2 regions of the Streptosporangium sp. NPDC000396 genome follow, and region 2 is predicted to be linked to the other one. Evidence: riboswitches for the same ligand, from Rfam matches in the RefSeq annotation. Region 2 holds a riboswitch; the other holds the start of a gene.
What was found. A riboswitch is a leader RNA that binds a small molecule or an ion and turns the genes downstream of it on or off. The one in region 2 is predicted to bind glycine.
Positions count from the first base shown of each region.

Region 1 (8,055 bases), on a different contig from region 2:
GCCAGGATCCCCGAGGCCAAGCTGCTGCGCCGTACCGTCCCGACGCCGTGGGCGGCCAAGGGGGTGGTGATGCGCTCGGTCATCGAGGCCGCCCAGCACGGCCGCATCGACACCACCGACGGAGTGCGGGTCGTCGCCGAAGACGGAAGCTGGGTGCTGGTGCTGCCCGACCCGGCCGAGGCCGTCACCCATCTGTGGGCCGAGGGCGCCGACGTCGACTCCGCGCAGAGCCTGCTGGAGCGCTGGGCCCGGGTCGTGGAGGAGGCGACGGGAACCTGAGGAGGCGGGCCGGCCGGACGGCCGGTGATCCGGAGCCGGACGGCCGGTACCGTGGAGCGGAGTGCGGTAAACCCAGCGCGGCGACATGGACCGGGGACACCGCGCGGCTGTAGCTTTGTCACCGACCGAACCCTCGGTCGAGCGTCAGCCTTGATCTTTGCGTCTCAGTAGTGTAAGTTGCGGCATTCGCAGTCTGAGAAAATACTTGAGAAGCGAAGAAGCGAGGCGCGCATCCCTGAGTACCGTTGCCGCGTCTTCGCGGTAGGAGGCCGAGCCGATCGATGCCGAGCGTCTACTGCACGCAGTGCGGTCATGCCAACCCTGAGGATGCCCGTTTCTGTTCACGATGCGGGTCGCCGCTGACCAAGTTCGACTCACCCGGAGACAGCACTTCCACGATCTCCCTCTCCGGGATCGAGGCGTATGAGGCGGAGACCGGAGAGACGCTTCTCGCCGAGCGGCAGGCCGTCGAGCAGCTGCCCCCGGGCACTGCTCTGCTGGTCGCCATGCGTGGTCCCAACGCGGGCAGCCGTTTCCTGCTGGACAGCGATCTCACCACCGTGGGCCGCCATCCCGAGAGCGACATCTTCCTTGACGACATCACCGTCTCGCGCCGTCATGTGGAGTTCTACCGGCGTGCCGGCGGGGTGTTCACCGTCCGCGACGTCGGCAGCCTGAACGGCACCTACGTGAACCGCGAGCGGATCGAGGAGGTCCCGCTGTACGGCGGGGACGAGGTGCAGATCGGCAAGTTCCGCCTGGTCTTCCTCACCCGCGGTGCCGCTGGAGGATGATGAGCTCGCAGGCCGCTCGTGCGCACATGAGCATCGGGGAGGTGCTCACTCTCTTACAGGGCGAGTTCCCCGATGTCAGCATCTCCAAGATTCGTTTCCTGGAGGGCGAGGGGTTGATCGAGCCGCAGCGAAGTCCCTCCGGCTATCGGAAGTTCACCTACGCCGATGTCGAGCGGCTTCGCTACATCCTCAGCGAGCAGCGTGATCGTTACCTGCCGCTGCGGGTGATCAAGGATCATCTCGAGGCGGCCGATCGCGAGGATCGGCCGGTCGCCCGGCCCCGCGCGGTCCCCGACGACGCGCCCCGCGAGGTCCGCCTCACCCGCGAGGAGCTGCTGGCCGCCGCGGAGCTCAGCGAGGAGACCCTCACCGAGCTTGAGGACTTCGGCCTGCTGGCCGCCGTGGCGCGTTACTACGACGCAGAGGCGCTGGCCGTGGCCCGCAGTGTCGGCGCTCTCGCGGCCTTCGGGCTGCATGCGCGCCACCTGCGGGCGGTCAAGGCGGCGGCCGAGCGCGAGGCCGGGCTCGTGGAGCAGGCCATCGCACCCCTGCTGCGCCGCCGGGGACCCGGCGCCATCGACCAGGCCGACGAGACGGCCAGGGAGATTTCCGGCCTCCTCCTGGATTTACACGCCTCCCTGCTACGTTCCGGCGTTCGTGGGATCCTGGGCCGTTGAGAACCTGACCAGGCACTCGTACCCCCACGAGTGTTACGTTGAACAAACCGGTCGTAATCCAGCGAAGACGGAGCAGCCCGTGTTGCAGATGGAGGTCGTGGGGGTTCGGGTTGAGATGCCCTCCAACCAGCCGATTGTTCTGCTGAAGGAGGTGCATGGGGAGCGCTATCTGCCGATCTGGATCGGCATGACCGAGGCGACGGCGATCGCCATGGCTCAGGCCGAGGAGCCACCACCCCGGCCCCTTACCCATGACTTGTTCCGCGATGTGCTCGACGCGCTCGGTGTCCGGCTGAGCACGGTGAACATCGTCGCGCTCCGTGACGGGATTTTCTTTGCCGATTTGGTGTTCTCCAACGGGGTAGAGGTGAGCGCCCGTCCCTCAGACTCGATCGCCTTGGCGTTGCGCACCGGCGCGCGTATTTTCGCCAGCGAGGATGTGGTCCGGGAAGCCGGGGTGATCATCTCCGACGACCAGGAGGACGAGGTGGAGAGGTTCAGGGAATTCCTTGACACGATCACGCCCGAAGACTTCGGTCGCGCGGGGTAGGAATTTCGGTGCATTTACGCTTCACGACGCGCCGGGTGGGGTCGTTGACTGAGCTTGGCCCCAGTCCTACGGTGCAAGTGAAACCCGCGGTCGTGCACAAACCCCCAGATCAGGCCGCGGGATGAGAGAAAGCCGGAGGTCCGCGTGGCGGTCAGCAGCGGCGAGGGTAGAAACGCCGATCAGGATGACCCGGAACGGCGCCAGTCGGCACGCCAGCGCGCGGGTGAAGAGGGTCTGCTGTTCGACGGGGAACCGGTGAAACTGCCCGCCGACATCGGATACCGAGGCCCCACCGCCTGTGCGGCGGCCGATATCACCTATCGGCAGCTGGATTACTGGGCGCGCACCGGACTGGTGGAGCCCACTGTGAGAGCCGCCCAGGGTTCGGGCTCCCAGCGACTGTACGGTTTCCGCGACATCCTGGTGCTCAAGGTCGTCAAGCGGCTGCTCGACACCGGTGTCTCCCTCCAGCAGATTCGCATCGCCGTGCAGCACCTGCGCGACCGCGGCGTCAACGACCTCGCGCAGATCACCCTGATGAGCGACGGGGTGAGCGTTTACGAGTGCACCTCGCCCGACGAGGTCATCGACCTCCTCCAAGGCGGTCAGGGAGTCTTCGGCATCGCGCTCGGCCGGGTCTGGCAGGAGGTGGAGGGTTCCCTCGCGGATCTTCCCGGTGAGCGGGCGGAGTCCGGCCAGGGCCCTTTAGGAGATCACCACACAGATGAGTTGGCGCGTCGTCGCAGGGCCCGCCGCACCGGGTAAGGTTGGTATCGCTGCTGACACCGCGCGGGAGAGACCCCGACATGATCGGGGCGCCGAAGGAGCAACCTCCCCGGAATCTCTCAGGCACCCTGTACCGCGCGGACGAGGCGACTCTGGAAAGCAGATGCGTCCGCCAGGCGTGTCTCACCGACGGTGAAAGCCTCCCGGGAGGGAAGGCGAATCTCTCAGGTTGAGATGACAGAGGGGGAGATTCGGCATACGCCCGCGCCCAGCGCCGGTCTCCACCGCCTCAGGAGGCTTTCCATGACCGACCTGTCACCGCTCAGCGAACTCACCTCCCCACCGTTCTCGACCCGTCATATCGGGCCCGCCGACGCCGACCAGACCCGCATGCTGGAGGCCGTCGGATTCGCCTCCACCGCCGACCTGATCGCGGTGGCCGTGCCGGAGGCGATCCGGGTCAAGGACCAGCTGAACCTGCCCCCGGCGGCCAGCGAGACCGAGGCCATCGCCGAGCTGCGTGCCCTGGCCGGGCGTAACAGCGTGCTCACCTCGATGATCGGCCTGGGCTACCACGACACCATCACCCCGGCCGTCATCCGCCGCAACCTCCTGGAGAACCCGGGCTGGTACACCGCCTACACGCCCTACCAGCCGGAGATCTCCCAGGGCCGCCTGGAGGCCCTGATCAACTTCCAGACGGTCATCTCCGACCTGACCGCGCTCGACGTCGCGGGCGCCTCCCTGCTGGACGAGGCCACCGCCGCCGCCGAGGCGATGACCCTGGCCCGCCGCGCCGGCCGTTCCAAGTCGAACGTCTTCGTGGTGGACGCCGACGCGCTGCCGCAGACCAAGGCCGTGCTGCGCACCAGGTCCGAGCCGCTCGGCATCGAGCTGGTCGAGAGCGACTTCACCGCCGAGCTCCCCGAGTGCTTCGGCGTTCTCGTGCAGTACCCGGGCGCCGGCGGCCTGGTCAGGGACTTCCGGGCCATCGCCGACGCCGCCCACGCGCGCGGCGCCCAGGTGATCGCCGCCGCCGACCTGCTCGCCCTCACCCTGCTCGCCGCGCCCGGTGAGCTCGGCGCAGACATCGCGATCGGCTCCTCGCAGCGCTTCGGCGTCCCGCTGGGCTTCGGCGGCCCGCACGCGGCCTACATGGCGGTCCGCGACGGCCTGCAGCGGCAGATGCCCGGCCGTCTGGTGGGAGTCTCCCAGGACGCCGACGGGCGCCCCGCCTACCGGCTCGCGCTGCAGACCCGCGAGCAGCACATCCGCCGCGAGAAGGCGACCAGCAACATCTGCACCGCGCAGGTGCTGCTCGCGGTGATCGCGGGCATGTACGCCGTCTACCACGGCCCCGAGGGCCTGCGCCGGATCGGCCGGCGCGTCCACCGGCACGCCGTCGTGCTCGCCGAGGGCCTGCGCCAGGGCGGTGTCGAGGTCGTGCACGACACCTTCTTCGACACCGTGCTGGCCCGCGTGCCCGGCCGCGCGGCCCAGATCGTCGCCACGGCCCTCGACAACGGGGTCAACCTGCGCCTGGTCGACGCCGACCACGTGGGCGTCACCTGCGACGAGAAGACCGAGCTCATCCACCTGGAGCAGGTCCTGGCCGCCTTCGAGGTCAGCGGCGCGGCCCTGGCCGACCTGGACGCCGCGACACACGACGCGCTGCCCGCCTCCCTGACGCGCGTCAGCGACTACCTGACCCACCCGGTGTTCCACAGCCACCGGTCGGAGACGGCCATGCTGCGCTACCTGCGGAGGCTCCAGGACAAGGACATCGCGCTCGACCGGTCGATGATCCCGCTGGGCTCGTGCACCATGAAGCTCAACGCGACCACCGAGATGGAGCCGATCACCTGGCCGGAGTTCGCCGGGCTGCACCCCTACGCTCCGGAGGACCAGGCCAGGGGCTACGTCGAGCTGATCAAGGAGCTGGAGAACTGGCTGGCCGAGGTCACCGGCTACGACGCGGTGTCGATCCAGCCCAACGCCGGCTCCCAGGGTGAGTTCGCCGGTCTGCTGGCCATCCGCGCCTACCACAAGGCGCGCGGCGAGTCCGGCCGGGACGTCTGCCTGATCCCGTCCTCCGCGCACGGCACCAACGCCGCCAGCGCCGTCATGGCGGGCATGCGCGTCGCGGTGGTCGCCTGCGACGACAACGGCAACGTCGACATCGACGACCTCACCGCCAAGATCGAGAAGCACCGCGACCAGCTTGCCGCGATCATGGTGACCTATCCGTCCACGCACGGGGTCTACGAGGAGACCATCACCCAGATCTGCGATCTGGTCCACGAGGCCGGCGGCCAGGTCTACGTCGACGGCGCAAACCTCAACGCGCTGGTCGGCCTGGCCAAGCTGGGCGAGTTCGGGGCGGACGTCTCCCACCTGAACCTGCACAAGACCTTCTGCATCCCGCACGGTGGCGGCGGCCCCGGTGTCGGCCCCGTCGCGGTCCGCGCGCACCTCGCCGACTACCTGCCCGGCCACCCGCTGCGCGAGGACTCGGCGGTCGGCCCGGTCTCGGCCGCGCCGTACGGCTCGGCGGCCATCCTGCCCATCTCCTGGGCCTACATCCGGATGATGGGCGCCGACGGCCTCAAGGCGGCCACCGAGCAGGCCATCCTGTCGGCCAACTACCTGGCCCGCAGGCTCGCCCCGCACTACCCGGTCCTCTACACCGGCCGCGGCGGCCTGGTCGCCCACGAGTGCATCGTCGACCTGCGCCAGATCACCAAGGAGACCGGCGTGACCGTGGACGACGTGGCCAAGCGCCTGATCGACTACGGTTTCCACGCGCCGACCATGTCCTTCCCGGTGGCCGGCACGCTGATGATCGAGCCGACCGAGAGCGAGGACCTGGCCGAGCTCGACCGGTTCTGCGACGCGATGATCGCGATCCGGGAGGAGATCGGGAAGGTCGCCTCCGGGGCGTACGACAAGACGGACAACCCGCTGCGCAACGCCCCGCACACGGCCGACTGCCTGGTCGCCGACGAGTGGGGTCACGCCTACACCCGGACCGAGGCGGCCTATCCGGTGCCCGCCCTGCGCGAGGGCAAGTACTGGTCGCCGGTCCGCCGCATCGACCAGGCCTACGGTGACCGCAACCTCGTGTGCTCCTGCCCGCCGCTTTCGGCCTACGAGGACTGATCCGGCCGGTCCACCCCTGCGGCTCGCGCCTGGCGGCGCGAGCCGCACACCACATGTCTGGGACGAGCGTGGCCCCGAGTCGTTAGGCTCGGGGCATTCCTTTTACCCGGAGAGGACCCCGCATGCCAGAGGTGGAGACTCGTCCCTTGGACACCGCGCGGAAGCTGGCCGAGGACGGCGATCTCGACGGCGCCGCGGCGATTTTCGCGGATCTGGCCGCCGACACCGAGGAGCCCGACCGGGCGCAGGCGGCGGTGGGACTGGCGGTCGTGCTCCAGGAGCGCGGAGACGTGGCGGGCGCCCGGGCGGCCGCGCGCACCGCGCTGGCGACCGGGCACCCGGAGTTCGCCGCCCAGGCCGCCTGCCTGCTCGCACAGAGCTTCGAGCGGGAAGAGCTGCTCGACCAGGCACGGGCCGCCTGGCAGGCCGCGCTGGGCCTGGGCAACCCCGGTTACGTCCCGCTGGCGCACATGGCGCTCGCCCGGCTCGCCACGGAACAGCGGGAGGCGGAGGAGGCGCTGCGAGCCGCACTGGCCACCGCCGATCCGCAGATCGCCTCCCACGCGGCCCAGCGGCTGGCCGAGCTTCTGCTGGGGGAGGGGGAGCCTGGCGGGGCCGCGGAAGCGCTTCTGGAGGCGCTCTCGGTGCCGGATGTGGAGGAGGTGCCCCGGCTGCGGGTGCTGCTCGGCATCGCGCACCTGGAGCTGGCATGCGCGGAGTTCACCGGGGCCGTCGAGGAGGGCGGGGACGCCGAGACCAGCGCCCTGGCCATCGAGCTCCTGGCCCGCACGCTCCCACTGAGAGGCCGTGACGAAGACGCCGAGCACGTGTGGCGCTACGGCCTGGACAGCCCCGACGAGGACCTGGCCGAGGAGGTCCGTCTCCGGCTGAACCGCGGCATCTGAGCGGCCGCGGGCGCGGCTCGGCCCGGCTGGAGAGCGGGCCGCGGGCGCGGCTCGGCCCGGCTGGAGAGCGGGCCGGGCGAATCGTGGCAGCTGATCGGGTCTCGAGGTGGCCGCGGTGCGGCGGTCTCAGTCGCGGTCGCGCCAGCGGCCGATCGCGTGGGCGACATTGATCGCCACGATGCCGCCCCAGGCCATCAGGAGCCCCGCGGTTCCCGCCGCGCCCGCGGCGATGGCGGTCAGCGGGACGCCGATGCCCATGGAGCCCAGCGCGATCGGAATGGAGCCGTTGCTGCTCTTCTTCGGAGGCCGCTGCGGGTACGGCCCGCCTCCGGCGGCGTGCACCTCGGCCCGCACACGGGCGGCGATGGTCGCGTCGAGGCGTTCCACGAACGACTCCACGAGCGCGGATTCGTACTCCGGGCCGAGGTCTCGCCGGGCCTCGATCGTGGCACGCATGTCCTGTCGGATATCTTGGTGATCCTGCACGTGCCGATTTTCCGCCAACGGGCGGGTTTTGGCATCGGTCGTTAGGACTAGATCCGTGTCCACCCGGAGTACGGTGCCCCCATGGAGATCATGACCCCGCACGGTCCGGCCTTGGCGGAAGTCGACGAGGTCGCCGACCCGCGTTTTCTGCTGGTGCTCACCCACGGCTCCGCCGGGGGAGTGGACGCTCCGGACCTGCTCGCCGTACGGGACGCCGCGGCGGGGGTCGGCGGGGTGGTCGCGCGGGTGCTCCAGCCGTTCCGGATGCGGGGCGCCCGGGCGCCCGGGTCGGCGGTGAAACAGGACGAGGCCTGGACGGCGCTGGTGGCCGAGCTTCGAGGGCGCTATCCGGGACTGCCGCTCGTCCAGGGAGGGCGGAGCAACGGAGCCAGGGTCGCCTGCCGTACGGCTCTCGCGGTCAAGGCCGAGGCGGTGGTCGCGCTGGCCTTCCCGCTGCACCCGCCGGGCAAGCCGGAGCG
Region 1 covers NZ_JBIAZA010000009.1:262,610-270,664, reverse strand. Annotated here, with positions in the region: gene ACFY2X_RS17210 (sugar phosphate nucleotidyltransferase) at 1-279, shown strand, start outside; gene ACFY2X_RS17205 (FHA domain-containing protein) at 561-1,073, shown strand; gene ACFY2X_RS17200 (MerR family transcriptional regulator) at 1,115-1,750, shown strand; gene ACFY2X_RS17195 (bifunctional nuclease family protein) at 1,830-2,300, shown strand; gene ACFY2X_RS17190 (MerR family transcriptional regulator) at 2,445-3,065, shown strand; glycine riboswitch at 3,081-3,172, shown strand; gene gcvP (aminomethyl-transferring glycine dehydrogenase) at 3,330-6,185, shown strand; gene ACFY2X_RS17180 (tetratricopeptide repeat protein) at 6,308-7,090, shown strand; gene ACFY2X_RS17175 (hypothetical protein) at 7,217-7,546, opposite strand; gene ACFY2X_RS17170 (alpha/beta family hydrolase) at 7,658-8,055, shown strand, end outside.
Region 1: linked by a shared signal. The riboswitch ahead of gcvP (aminomethyl-transferring glycine dehydrogenase) and the one ahead of gcvT (glycine cleavage system aminomethyltransferase GcvT) in region 2 are both predicted to bind glycine.

Region 2 (8,055 bases):
CGCCGCGCGGGTGTCGGCGGCCAGTTCGGCGAGCGCGGCGCGGTCCGTGGTCGGGTACGCGACGAGCACGTCCCGCAGCCCGGTGGAGACCAGCCAGAGGGCCTCGGGCAGGGTGAAGGCCATGATCCCGGCGAAGCCGTCCATGGCGAGGATCCGCTCCAGGACGGGGCGGGATCGGATCGACTTGCTGGCGACCCTGATGGGTTTGCCGTGGGCTCGCTGGATCATGCCGGAGGCATTTGAGCGCAGGGCTGCCAGGTCGAGAATGGCGAAGGGGGGGTCCAGGTGCGCGGTGGCCCGATCGTAGCGCCGACGGTCGTCCATGACGGCAGGATAGCTCGACCCGACCGAATGTGAGAAGTGTTCATGTTAATGTCCCGGCGGTAAATTCTCCCGCCAGGACGATCCCAAGATCGTGAAAGTAACTGATTTGGCCTCACACGGGTGGGACAGGCCGCGTAAACCTGACCGGGTGATGAGTACTCTCCAGGACATTCTCGCCGGTGTGGGAGGCACAACGGCCGGGGAACACCTGCACGCGGTGCGCCGCAGGTCGTTGCGGCTGCTGAAACCCGCCAGAACCCCGGCCGGGGTGGTGGCCGCCCTGGCGGTGACCCTCGTGCTGTCGGCCGCGGCCGTGGTGGCGGTGGGCCTGGTGACGGGCCTGCCGTTCGGGCGGGTGCCGTACCGGAAGCTCGTCGCCGGGATCGGCGGCTGGACCTGGTCGGACCCCGACACGCTCGCCGTGGCGCTGGTCGTGCTGGGAACCGGTGCCCTGCTGCTCGCGCTCGCGGTGACGCCGGGGCGGACCCGGCTGGTGCCGCTGGAGTCCTCGGACCCCGAAACGGTGATCGGCCTGACGCGGGCCGGGCTCCGCCGTACACTGCGGGCGGCGGCCGAGTCGGTGGACGAGGTCAGTGGCGCGCGGGTCCGCCTGGGCTGGCGGAACGTCGAGGTCACGGTGTTCAGCGACGCGGACCGGACCGGGCAGCTGCTGCGCGAGGTGGGCACGGTGGTGGGTGACCGGCTGGCGGGCCTGGGCGCGATGTGCACGGGCGAGGTCGTGGTACGGCTGCGCAGGCGGGGGATCTGATGAAGGCGTATTTGGGCAACCGGATCGGCCTGGCCGCCACCGGGACGGTGCTGACCGGGGCCGGGCTCTATGCCGTCCTGCGAGGACAGGGCAAGCTCCCCCAGCCGCGCGGAGACCGGATCCTGAACCGGGGGCTTCCCGGCTACCTGGCCGAGCATTCGTGGGTGGGGTGGCTGGCCGCGCTGCTACTGGTGTTGCTGGCGCTCATGGCGCTCCGGTGGCTGCTGCGCGCCCTGGGGTGGGGCCGATGCGGGAGCCGGAGCGCGACGGGCACCGCGATGCTCGGTGTCGCGCTTAAAGAAGTCGAAGGGCTCGGCCGCATCCGGGTGAGGTCCGTCAACGGCGACCGGTTGCGGGTCGCGGTGAACTGCGGGCCCACCACCGACCTGGCCAAACTCGTGGCGCGGATGAACAAGGACGCCGTCGGCAAGGTTCGCAGGACGGTCGGCGACGACGAGCTCGGGGCGGTCGTCCGCCTGCACGTCCAGGGGCGCTGACCGCCGCCGGACGCCGAAGGCCAGCCCGGCGGCCAGGCAGGCCAGCGGGAGGGCGGGCACCACGTAGCGGTGGTCGAAGGCCGCGATGAACGGCGGCAGGACCAGCAGCATGGTCCCCGCGGCCCACGGCATCAGCACGTCGCCGCCGAGCCGCCGCCAGCGGAGCAGGACGCCGGCGAGCCCGATCAGCAGGATCGCCGCGATGAACGGGCCTCGGACGAAGCCGTACTGCTGGTAGGCGCGCAGCCAGCCGGCGTAGGGGTCGACCAGGAAGGGCGCGCCGGAGGCGCCCTGGTAGGCCAGCGTCAGCTCCTCGGCGGTCTTCCCCTGGGAGGCGGCCCCCTTGGGGAAGGGCTTGGCCACCTCGGGGAAGATGTAGGCGCTCTGCGGGCCGGGAGTGGGATAGACCCGGCGGGTCCAGTCGAAGATGTGGCCCACGTCCACCAGGCCCGCGCGGAGGAAGTCGAGGGGCTGCGCCTTGATGGCCTGGGTGGCGAAGTCACCGGCGAGCCTGTCGCGTTCGGCCCACGTGCCCTTGAACTTGTTCAGCGGCGACCGGCCGTCCCAGATGTAGACCGGCGGGGCCTTGCGCTCGCTGACCGGTTCGGCAGGGCAGAGCACGGCCTCGGGCCCGGCGGGCTTGATCTTCTCGCAGTCGGCGAAGGTGAGGGTGCGCGCCCACAGGAAGGCGTTGCCCCGGGTCAGCCCGTAGGTGCCGTACTCGGACCTGAACCAGGTGGCATAGGCGCCCAGGCCGATCGCGCCGGCCAGTGCGGTGGCGGTGACCGCCTTCCAACCGGCCCGGCGGACCACCATGCAGACGAGCACCACGGCGATCAGCGGCAGCCCGATCGTCCGGGTGACGGTCGCCGCGACCAGCAGGAATCCGGCGAGCAGGGCGACCCACACCGGCGGCCGCCCCCGCCGCAGCAGCAGCGTGACCGCCAGCACCGCCAGGAACTCCAGCAGCAGGTCGGCCATGACGAGGTGTTCGAGCTGGATCTGGTGGACGTCCAGCAGCACCGGCAGCGCGGCGAGCGTCGCGCCCCAGCCGGGCAGCCCGCCCAGGCGGCGCAGCAGGAGATAGACGCAGGCGGCCGTGGCGAGCCCGAGCAGGTGCTGGACCACGACCACGGCCTGGATGCTGGACAGCGGCCCCAGTGCCCACAGGAACAGCGAGTAGCCCGAGGGCCGGGACTCCAGGGGGCGGGGATCGAGTCCCGCGTTGAGGTAGACGAAGGAGTCGGCCCAGAACCACAGGGCCGGCCGGTAGCCGAGCACGGCCAGGGCCCTGAGCCCGCCACCGGCCAGCAGGGCCGCGAGGAAGAGCCAGTGCGCGCGGATGAAGCGAAGGAAGCTGCTCGCCGGGCGTGCTCCCGTTGACACCAGAACCTCCTGACTTTCCGCGACAAGGCCATCCAGCATAGGCATGAGGCCGGGTGGTTCTGCAGGGAAAGCAGGGAAAAGCGAAGTTCGTGTTGATTCACCCCTCCGCGTCGCCCGGCAGATTCCGGCGTGCCGGGACGGCATGCCGGAATCTGCCCAGGTCACGCGGCATGGGAGATCTGAAAGAGGGACGGGGCGGTCAGCACTCGATGACGTTCACGGCGAGGCCGCCGCGGCTGGTCTCCTTGTATTTGTCGAGCATGTCCCGGCCGGTGTCACGCATCGTCTTGATGGCCTTGTCCAGGGAGACGAAGTGGCGGCCGTCGCCGCGCAGCGCGATCCGGGCCGCGGTGATGGCCTTGATCGAGGCCACCGCGTTGCGCTCGATGCACGGGATCTGGACCAGTCCGCCGATCGGGTCGCAGGTCAGGCCCAGGTTGTGCTCGATGCCGATCTCGGCGGCGTTCTCCACCTGCTCCGGGGTGCCGCCCAGCACCTCGGTGAGCCCGGCGGCGGCCATCGAGCAGGCCGAGCCGACCTCGCCCTGGCAGCCGACCTCGGCGCCGGAGATGGAGGCGTTCTCCTTGAACAGCACGCCGATCGCCCCGGCGGTCAGCAGGAAGCGGACCACGCCGTCGTCGTCGGCCTTGGGAGTGAACCGGTCGTAGTAGGTGAGCACGGCCGGGATGATGCCCGCGGCGCCGTTGGTCGGGGCCGTGACGATCCGGCCGCCGGCCGCGTTCTCCTCGTTCACCGCGAGGGCGTACAGCGAGACCCAGTCCATCGCCTGGAGCGGGTCCTTCTCGGGGGCCTCGCTCTGCAGCCGCCGGTAGAGCTGGTGAGCCCGGCGCCTGACCTTCAGCCCGCCGGGCAGCACGCCCTCCTTGGCGGTGCCGCGCCGTACGCAGTCGCTCATGACCCGCCAGAGGTTCAGCAGCCCGTCGCGGATCTCCTGCTCCGAGCGGCCGAAGGCCTTCTCGTTCTCCAGCATCAGCCCAGAGATCGACAGGCCGGTCTCGGAGCAGTGGTTCAGCAGCTCGGCGGCCGTCGTGAAGGCGTACGGCAGGGCGGTGTCGTCCGGCTTGATCCGATCGGCGCCGGTGGCGTTCTCGTCGACGACGAAGCCGCCGCCCACCGAGTAGTAGACCTTCTCGCGGAGCGGTTCGCCCCCCTCGGCGAAGGCGGTGAAGCGCATGCCGTTGGGATGGTGCGGCAGTGAGATCTTGCGTTCGAAGACGAGGTCCTCGCCGACCACGAAGGGAATCTCGTGGGAGCCGTGCAGGAGGACCGTCCCGGAGGCGCGCATGGCGGCCAGCCGGTCGTCGATGGTGTCGACGTCCACGAGTTCGGGCTTCTCGCCCGACAGGCCGAGCAGAACGGCCTTGTCGCTGCCATGGCCTTTGCCGGTCAGCCCGAGTGAGCCGTACAGGATCACCTCGACCCTGGCGGTCTTCTCCAGAAGCCCGTCCTGTGCGAGACCTCGGGAGAACTTGTGCGCGGCGGCCATGGGTCCGCCGGTGTGCGAGCTGGACGGGCCAATTCCGATCTTGAAGAGATCGAAGACGCTGATGGCCATTGATCTGCTCCTGCCTTCACATCGCCGTGATCATGCGTGCCGGGCGGCACGCATGATCACGGCACAAGGGGGAAATCTTAGGAGTCGCCCGAAGTGAGCGCGGCGTACTCCTCGGGGGAGAGCAGGTCGTCGGCGTCGCCCTCAAGGCGGACGCGGAACAGCCAGCCGTCACCGTAGGGGTCGCTGTTGACCAGCGACGGGTCGTCCACGACTGCCTGGTTGACCTCGATGATCTCGCCGCCCACCGGGGAGAAGATGTCGCTCACCGACTTGGTCGACTCGACCTCGCCGACCGCGTCGCCGGTGGCGACCGCCGAGCCGACCTCAGGGACCTGCACGTAGACCACGTCACCCAGCGCGTCGGCGGCGTAGGCGGTGATGCCCACGGTGAGGGTCAGGCCGTCGTCGACGCCCGAGATCCACTCGTGTTCCTTGGTGTACTGCAGGTCCTCGGGAATGCTGCTCACTTTTTCCTCCTGTAGAAAGGCAGGTCCATGACGTCGACCGGCTCGTGGCTACCCCGGATGTCCACGGCCAGACCCGTGGACAGGCCATTGTCCACGTAAGCCATGGCAATGGGCTTGCCCAGTGTCTGGGAGGGCGCTCCGCTGGTGACCTCTCCGACGATGGTGCCGTCGCCGGAGACCACCGGATACCCGTGCCGGGGCACCCTGCGGCCGGTCGCGATCAGTCCTACCAGGCGACGGGCAGGCGGGACGTCCTTGATCGGTTCCAGGGCGGCCCGGCCGACGAAGTCGCCCGGCTTGTCAAACCTCACCACACGGCCCAGCCCCGCGTCGAACGGAGTGAGATCCGTGGACAGTTCGTTTCCGTAGAGCGGCATGCCCGCCTCCAGGCGGAGGGTGTCGCGTGCGGACAGCCCCACCGGGATCAGGCCGTACGGCTCGCCGGCCTTGGTGAGCGCCTCCCAGAGGGGTTCGGCGTCGTCGGCGGCGATGAACAGCTCGAAGCCGTCCTCGCCGGTGTATCCGGTGCGGGCGACCAGGGCCTGGCGGCCGGCCACGGTGGCGGGCAGGCCCGCGTAGTACTTGAGCCCGTCGAGGTCGGCGTCGGTGAGCTCGCCCAGGATCGCGCGGGCCTGCGGGCCCTGGACCGCGATCAGCGCGTACTGCTCGGAGCGGTCGTCCACCACGGCGTCGAAGGATCCGGCGCGCTCGGTGAGCTCGGCGGCCACCCGGGGGTAGTTGGAGGCGTTGGCGACGACCATGAACTCGTCGTCGGCCAGGCGGTAGACGATCAGGTCGTCCAGCACGCCGCCCTCGGGATTGACGATCATCGTGTAGCGGGCGCGGCCCGGCTCCAGGGCGGAGAGGTAGCCGACCAGCGCGTAGTCGAGAGCTTCGGCGGCCTGCGGGCCGGTCACGAAGATCTCGCCCATGTGGGACAGGTCGAACAGGCCCGCCGCCTGGCGGACCGCGTTGTGCTCGGTGGATTCGCTGCCATAGCGGAGCGGCATCAGCCAGCCAGCGAAGTCGGTCAATGTCGCGCCGAAGGCCTCGTGGACGCCGCGTAGCGGCGTAGGTCGGGACATGTTCGCACCTTAAACAAGGGTCAGATGAGAGCATCCTCCCCCTCTGTCATCGATGCCTGAGAGCTTCGCCCGGTTTTTGCCGGACTTTCACCTTCGGCGAGGCCGTGGGGCCTGCTTTCCAGAGGTCACCTACCCGTACGGTCCTTTACCTTGAGAGGTTCGCGGGGAGGGCTTGCTCCTTCAGGGGTCCTGGCCTGGATGTCAGGACGCTCTCCCGCACGGGGTTGGTCGGTGTCGCTGCCAGCCTAACCGCCCGCGCGGGCCGAGCGAAATCCCCTTGGCCTCGCATCCTGCTCAGGAACGGCTCTGCCGGACCAGCGCCTCGAACAGGGCGCCCTCGTCGTCGGCCTCGGGGTGCCACTGGACCGCGAGGGCGAACGGGTGGTTCTCCAGCTCCACGGCCTCGATCGTGCCGTCCTCGGCGTGGGCGGTCACGGTCAGGCCCGCGCCCAGCCGGTCGATGGCCTGGTGGTGGTAGTGGGCGACGTCCACGGTCTCGGAGTTGAAAACCTTGGCGGTCCGGCTGCCGGAGGCGAGCCGTACCGGCATCCGGCCGAAGTGGCCGGGGGCGGGGGCGTGGCCGCGGTGGCCGACCGTGTCGGGCAGGTGCTGCCGCAGGCTGCCCCCGAGGGAGACGTTCAGGACCTGCAGGCCCCGGCAGACCCCCAGGAACGGGATGCCCCGCTCCAGCGCCGCCCGGACCAGCTCGAACTCGGCGTCGTCGCGGAACTGGCGGATGTAGCCGGTCTGCTCGTGCGGGGCCTGGCCGTACCGCGCCGGATCGATGTCTCCGCCGCCGGCCAGGATCAGCCCATCCAGGCGCCCCACCAGCGTGGCGGGCTCACCCGCCGGAGGCAGGATCACCGGCTGCCCGCCCGCGCGGGCCACATGGTCGATGTAGTTGTACGGCAGGAGCGCGGTGGTCATCTCCCAGACGGTGAACTTGGCGGGTTCGACGTAGCAGGTGATGCCGATGACGGGACGGGACATGATCTCTTTCTTGCCGGATGCCGGGACGCGGAGTGCTCGGCCGCGTCCCGGCACGCTCATTGGTTACAGCGGGGTGACGTAGGCGCCCGAGATGCCGCCGTCCACCAGGAACTCCGACCCGGTGATGAAGCTCGAGTCGTCCGACGCCAGGAACGCCACCGCGGCGGCGATCTCCGAGGCCTCGGCGAACCGGCCGACCGGGATGTGCACCAGGCGGCGCTGCGCCCGCTCGGGGTCCTTGGCGAACAGCTCCTGCAGCAGCGGGGTGTTCACCGGTCCCGGGCACAGGGCGTTGACCCGGACGCCGTCGCGGGCGAACTGCACGCCGAGCTCGCGGGACATCGCCAGCACGCCGCCCTTGGAGGCGGTGTAGGAGATCTGGGAGGTCGCCGAGCCCATCACGGCCACGAACGAGGCGGTGTTGATGATCGAGCCCTTGCCCTGCTGCCGCATGTAGGGGATGGCGTGCTTGCAGCACAGGTAGACGCTCGTCAGGTTGACCTCCTGGACCCGGCGCCAGGCGTCGATGCCGGTCTCCAGGATGGAGTCGTCGTCGGGCGGGGAGATGCCCGCGTTGTTGAAGGCGATGTCCACGCTGCCGTAGGTGTCGAACGCCGTCTGGAACATCCGGACGACGTCGTCCTCGACGGTGACGTCGGCCTTGACGAACAGGCCGTTCACCTCGGCCGCGACCTTGGAGCCGCTGGCTTCGTCCAGGTCCACGCACACCACGCGGGCGCCCTCCTGGGCGAACCGGTGCGCTGTGGCCAGGCCGATCCCGCTTCCCGCACCGGTGATGACGGCCACTCGGTCCTGCAGGCGTTGCATTATTCCTCCGAAATGAAGACGTTTTTGGTCTCGGTGAACGCGGAAAGAGCGTCGGGGCCCAGCTCGCGGCCGAGCCCGGACTGTTTGAAGCCACCGAACGGGGTCCAGTAGCGGACGCTCGAATGGGAGTTGA
Region 2 covers NZ_JBIAZA010000018.1:98,480-106,534, forward strand. Annotated here, with positions in the region: gene ACFY2X_RS27670 (amino acid deaminase/aldolase) at 1-324, opposite strand, end outside; gene ACFY2X_RS27675 (DUF6286 domain-containing protein) at 506-1,093, shown strand; gene ACFY2X_RS27680 (hypothetical protein) at 1,279-2,976, opposite strand; gene ACFY2X_RS27685 (L-serine ammonia-lyase) at 3,176-4,552, opposite strand; gene gcvH (glycine cleavage system protein GcvH) at 4,630-5,019, opposite strand; gene gcvT (glycine cleavage system aminomethyltransferase GcvT) at 5,016-6,104, opposite strand; glycine riboswitch at 6,138-6,232, opposite strand; glycine riboswitch at 6,233-6,331, opposite strand; gene ACFY2X_RS27700 (gamma-glutamyl-gamma-aminobutyrate hydrolase family protein) at 6,399-7,094, opposite strand; gene ACFY2X_RS27705 (3-oxoacyl-ACP reductase) at 7,158-7,922, opposite strand; gene ACFY2X_RS27710 (aldehyde dehydrogenase family protein) at 7,922-8,055, opposite strand, start outside.